One region of the Alteromonas sp. W12 genome, then DNA from elsewhere that is predicted to be linked to it. Evidence: predicted binding sites of a transcription regulator. Region 1 holds the regulator's gene; the other holds the start of a gene.

Region 1 (3,171 bases):
AAGCGACTAGTATTGATTGATACGGCTGGATTTAGTCAAAGAGACAGTCGATTAATTAAACAAATTAAGCAGTTTGATAACGGACAAATGCCAAATGTTAAAAAATATTTGGTAGCGCAAGCAAATACGCAATATCCTGCTTTGCAGAGAATCATTCAAGCGTATGATGATATTGAACTAAGTGGCTGTATTTTCACAAAGTTAGATGAGTGCTACTCTTTAGGAGAGGTGCTTAGTGCAGCGGTTGAATACCAATTACCGGTTAGTTATGTCACCGATGGTCAAAAAGTACCTGAAGACATTAAGATTGCAGAAGCGAAATCTTTGGTTTCCGCTGCTGCAAAGCTTTATAAAAAGTACGGTTTGAATCATACTAGTGGTAACAACGCAATTAAAACAGCATAAGCAGTATGATTGACGACCAAGCGAGTAGCTTAAGAAAAATGAAGCAATCACGGTTAATCAAAGTAATCGCCGTCACCGGTGGCAAAGGTGGCGTAGGTAAAACAAACATTACATTGAACACCGCTATCGCCATGGCGAAGCAAGGTAAACGTGTAATGGTTCTCGATGCGGACCTCGGTCTTGCTAACGTAGACGTTATGTTAGGTTTGCGTGTTGAGAAAAACTTATCCCACGTGCTTTCCGGCGAATGTACACTTGATGAAGTACTAGTGACCGGTCCGCACGGAATAAAGATTGCCCCTGCCACATCAGGCACGCAGTCGATGGCAGAATTGTCGCCAACGCAACACGCTGGCCTAATTCGTGCCTTTAGTGAGCTGCGCTCGCAGATTGACGTGCTTATCGTTGATACAGCGGCAGGTATTTCAGACATGGTGTTGAGCTTTTCAAAAGCCTCACAAGACATCATGGTCGTTGTGTGTGACGAGCCTACCTCATTGACAGATGCGTATGCATTGATAAAAATTCTGAATAGAGAGCACGGTGTTTTCCGCTTCAAAGTTGTGGCTAATATGGTGCGCGACGTGCGAGAAGGCCAAGAGTTATTTAGTAAATTAAGCAAAGTGACAGGGCGTTTTTTAGATGTTGCACTAGAATTAGTGGCGACAGTACCGTTTGACGAGAACATTCGTAAAGCAGTGCGTAAACAAACAGCCATTGTCGATGCTTACCCAGGTTCACCTGCAGCCGTTGCAATAACACAGTTGGCGAGTAAAGCCTTAACATGGCCTATTCCAGCGCAGCCAGGTGGCCATTTAGAGTTCTTTATTGAACAGTTAGTTGCAGAAAAAGCCGTAGGAAGTCAGCGTTGAACAGCAAGGCAGCCGCTTATCAACAACAAACCGATAAAGCGCAGTTAGTCGAAAGACATGCGCCATTGGTTAAGCGTATAGCGCATCACTTGATAGCGCGATTGCCGGCTAGTGTTCTCGTAGACGATTTAATTCAATCAGGCATGATTGGATTATTAGAAGCCGCACGAAACTTTGATGGTTCAAAAGGAGCCAGCTTTGAAACGTTTGCCGGTATTCGCATTCGCGGTGCTATGCTAGATGAAATTCGCAAAGGGGATTGGACACCGCGTTCAGTCCACCGAAATGGCCGAGCGATCACTGAAGCAATTTCGCAAGTAGAAAGCGAAACAGGCCGCGATGCTAGAGATTCTGATATTGCTGATAAGCTTAATGTAAGCTTGCAGGACTATCACCAAATGCTTAATGAAGTAAATGCCGGAAAGCTGGTAGGTATTGAAGATTTAGGTGTGTCAGAAGATGTTATTTCGACAGAGCAAAATCGAGGTAGCGACGCACCACTGGAAGATTTGATGCAAGGCGCTTTCCAAAAAGCGCTTGCCCATGCAATTACGACATTACCTGAAAGAGAAGCGATTGTACTTTCGCTGTATTATGATGAAGAGCTGAACCTAAGAGAAATTGGTGAGGTTCTTGATGTAAGTGAATCGAGAGTCAGTCAAATTCACAGTCAGGCCATGTTAAAACTCAAATCACGAATGAAGTCGTGGCAAGCTGACGAAGAATAGAAATTAATAACAATTAACCCCTCACTGGAGGCTATTTTGGACAAAAGCATGAAAATTCTCGTGGTCGATGATTTTTCTACCATGAGACGTATCATCAAAAACCTACTTAAAGATTTGGGTTTTTCCAACATCCAGGAAGCGGATGACGGAAGTACTGCATTGCCTATGTTGCAGCAAGGTGATTTCGATTTCGTAGTTACCGATTGGAACATGCCTGGAATGCAGGGTATTGACTTGCTTCGCGCGATTAGAGCCGATGACAAGCTCAAGCACCTACCAGTACTTATGGTTACTGCTGAAGCGAAGAAAGAGCAAATTGTTGCCGCCGCGCAAGCAGGTGTTAATGGCTACGTTGTTAAGCCGTTCACTGCAGCAACACTTAAAGAAAAATTAGATAAAATATTCGAACGTTTAGGTTGATCCAGACGCTCACCAGAGAAATGAGGTTTACTGGATGTCAACGAATGTAAACGTTCCAATTTCGTTGGAAGAAGCAAAACAGCTTGTCACCTACCTTGAAGAGGGTGACAACGCTTCAGCCAATGCCCTATTAGAAGCGGCCTCAATGAAAGAAAACGTTGAGTTATTTGCCGAAGTAGGGAAACTGACGCGTCAGCTTCATGACGCGCTGAATAATTTCCAAATAGACGACCGCATTAAAAATCTCGCGACCGATGATATTCCCGATGCACAATCCCGCCTAACCTACGTAATTGAAGAAACTGAAAAAGCTGCTAATACTACTATGGATGCCGTTGAAGCGAGTATGCCTATAGCTGAAATGCTGTCGGCGCGCATTGAAAAGGTTATGCCTGAGTGGAAGAAGCTGATGAATCGCCAGATAGAGTTGGGTGAATTCAAGGCTTTATGCGCAGACTTAGACGAATTGTTGGAAGAAGGTTCGGCACAGTCAGCTAAACTTACACAGTTACTTACAGAAGTATTGATGGCTCAAGGTTATCAAGACTTAACTGGTCAGGTTATTCGCCGCGTTATCGACTTGGTTAAAGAAGTGGAAGACAGCTTAGTTAACATGCTTACCATGTTTGGTGAACGCGACGGTGCAGAACAAACTAAACCATCCAGCGTTAAGGCCGATAAGGTTGATGGTGTAGAGGCAGAAGGCCCTATCATTGATGCCGATAAGCGCGACGACGTCGTGTCAG
Region 2 (3,171 bases), 150 kb from region 1:
AAGTTGCCACGTTAAATGAACACTTTGAGCTAATCAGCGAGCTAAATCGCCAATTTGGAACGTCTGTAGGGGTTTATCCTGAGGTAAAGTCCCCTGCCTTTCACATTAAAGAAGGCGTTGATGCCAGTAAAATCGTTGTAGATGCCTTAAATGCTTACGGGTTTGGTGGAGAGAGCGGTAATAGCTACCTGCAATGCTTCGATTTTAACGAAGTTAAGCGCATTCGAGAAACCCTGGGCTATAAAGGCAAAGTTGTGATGCTGATCGGTGAAAACGACTGGGGCGAAAGCGACACAGATTATAACTGGCTGCGCACTCAGGAAGGCATGCAGCAGGTTGCGTTATATACCGATGGCATAGGCCCTTGGTTAGGCCATTTACTCGATAATGAAGCGATGACTCAAGGAAAAATAGAAGCCGCGGCATGGATTGCCTACGCCCACGAAAATAACCTGACAATCCACCCCTACACCTACCGACATGATGCACTACCAGCAGGTATGAGTTCAGAACAAGTCTTGGAAGTTTTAGACAAGGTGGTAGGTGCTGACGGTGTTTTCACCGATCATTTAGTACCGGTATTAAGGTGGCGAGAAAAATTAAACTAACGCATTTTAAAGCGAGTGTAGGCGCGACAATTAGCGCCTAGGATTTTGAAAGTCGCACCACCACGCGTCTGTTTTGGGCGCGGCTTTCTCGTGTATCGTTTGGCGCAATATGGCGTTTCTCACCGTGGCCTGTTAACTGAATTCGATCTTCAGGTACACCTAGCGTAGTCAAATAGCTTTTTACTTCGTTAGCACGTCGAATAGACAACTGTTCATTATTATAGCGACCGCCGTAGCTATCGGTGTAACCATCAAGAAGCACAAGCTCAAGCTCGCTGTCTTCTTTTAAGTATTCACCTATCATGGTTAAGCGCTTCTGCGAATATTTGGTTAGCTCTGTACTGTTGTTTTGATACGACAATACCGTGTAGGCAATGTCATCAAAACCGAAGGGCAATAAGTTCGATACACACTTCACAAATTCACGATACACACCAGAGAAGTTGCTAGCGTTTAATGCCACACTCACTTGGTCGTATTTGTTATACCAATCTTGGTAATAGATTGTGGGCCAAAAGCCTTTTTCTAATTCAGACAACATAGTCCAAGCCGCATCCTGCGGAAGGTCGCCATTGTACTGTTTACGAATAGACATGTCGGCAATGGTTTTAGGCGCAACACCGGGCATCCATTTAGGTGGTACAGAATAAACAGCAGCCATATCAAATTTGCTTGGCAGCAAATACATGTCCAGTTCAAATTCCATATTAAGCTGCTTCGACGCTGAGCTCGTGAACATGGCTTCGCCATAACCGGGTAGTTCGTGGTTCAAGGTACACTGAAGTCGCGTGTCTTTGTCTATTCGCCAGTTGGAGCTTTCTATGGTTGCAGAATATTGCCGCATGGCAGCGTGGGAAGACAATGACCCTAGCATCCCCAATAAAGCGATGTATTTTAATTTCGACACCATTTCGACACCATAACGAAAATCAGACTAACACAGGTAAAAGACAACACTACGTGCACAAATTACCGAACATAATGAATCAAATTAGCTCACACAAAAAGAAGAAATGTGCCTAATGATTTTTTCACGCTTAATTTGATTATCGTCCAAATTGTAGAAAAGTTTAGCGTTTAATACCATTCGCGTTTTGTACTTTTGCTAGCCCCCTGATTTAACAGTTTATAAATTGCAACTGGCAACTCGAGAGTATCCTTGCGATAATTCTTTTACGCAATATGCTTCGCAGGTTGGTACGCATTTTAGTCACCAACCAATTAACGCAATCGAGTCTTACAAGAGTGTTTATGTCTGCCAACCCGCCCCATCTCTCCCAGCGCTTTCGAGGTTACTTTCCCGTTGTTATCGACGTTGAAACAGCCGGATTTAATGCAGGCACTGACGCCCTGTTAGAATTAGCCGCGGTAACGGTGAAAATGGATGAAAACGGTATACTTCATCCCGATCAAACTTTTCATTATCACATTGACCCCTTTGAGGGCGCTAACCTAGAGCCAGCAGCCTTAGAATTTAATGGCATCGATCCTAATTGTGCATTGCGAGGGGCTATTGAAGAAAGCGAAGCCATGAAGGACTTATGTAAAGGCATCCGCAAGGCGCAAAAAAATGCAGACTGCCAACGTTCAGTTATTGTTGCTCACAATGCAACGTTCGATCAGAGTTTCGTCAATGCCGCGATAGAACGCTGCAATATAAAACGCACGCCGTTCCATCCGTTTGTTTCATTTGACACCACCAGCCTTGCTGGATTGGCCTTAGGCCAAACGGTTTTGGTAAAAGCATGCCGTGCAGCGGGGATCGCATTTGACCAAAGTGAAGCGCACAGTGCGCTGTATGACGCCCAAAAGACCACCGAGCTATTTTGCTATATGGTAAATCGCTATAAAGCGCTAGGCGGATGGCCTGTAGAAAATAAAGAGTAGTTTTATTCAAACTGATATAAACAAAAACAGCGCCAAAAGGCGCTGTATTTTTATAATCTTTAAACAGTTTAGCTTATAGCTTGTCTGCTTCTTCAGATAGGTACTTAGCAACACCTTCAGGCGACGCATCCATACCAGCTTTACCTTCAGTCCAACCCGCTGGGCAAACTTCACCATGCTCTTGGTGGAATGCTAGTGCATCAACCATGCGTAGCATTTCATCAACGTTACGGCCAAGTGGAAGGTCATTGATTACCTGATGACGTACCATACCTTCTTCGTCGATTAGGAATGAACCACGGAACGCAACGCCATCTTCTGGGTGCTCAACATCGTATGCCTGGCAGATGTCGTGCTTAACGTCAGCAACAAGGGTGTACTTAACCGGACCAATACCACCTTGATTTACCGGAGTGTTTCTCCACGCATTGTGTGAGAACTGAGAGTCGATTGAAACACCGATCACTTCAACACCACGCTTTTTGAACTCGTCGAAACGCTTGTCAAAGGCGATAAGCTCTGACGGGCAAACAAACGTAAAATCTAGTGGGTAGAAGAATACAACAGCTTTCTTGCCCTTGATTGCTTCACTTAATGTGAAAGTGTCAACAATTTCACCACTACCAAGTACCGCTGCAGCAGTAAAGTCAGGTGCTGGACGGCCAACTAATACACT

The links. The regulator FliA, encoded in region 1, starts transcription of late flagellar genes. The targets are predictions, from matches to a motif close to CTAAAGNTNNNNNNNNNNNNGCCGATA.
Region 2: a site for FliA is predicted at 1,656-1,682, ahead of AWH61_RS03210 (flagellar protein MotY). Genes of this name have one in related genera too.

What each region holds. Positions count from the first base shown of each region.
Region 1 is NZ_LQXH01000001.1:629,603-632,773, forward strand. It holds gene flhF (flagellar biosynthesis GTPase FlhF) at 1-405, shown strand, start outside; gene AWH61_RS02555 (MinD/ParA family protein) at 411-1,277, shown strand; gene AWH61_RS02560 (RNA polymerase sigma factor FliA) at 1,274-2,005, shown strand; gene cheY (chemotaxis response regulator CheY) at 2,042-2,425, shown strand; gene AWH61_RS02570 (protein phosphatase CheZ) at 2,460-3,171, shown strand, end outside.
Region 2 is NZ_LQXH01000001.1:778,030-781,200, reverse strand. It holds gene glpQ (glycerophosphodiester phosphodiesterase) at 1-608, shown strand, start outside; gene AWH61_RS03210 (flagellar protein MotY) at 646-1,518, opposite strand; gene rnt (ribonuclease T) at 1,860-2,495, shown strand; gene AWH61_RS03200 (peroxiredoxin) at 2,569-3,171, opposite strand, start outside.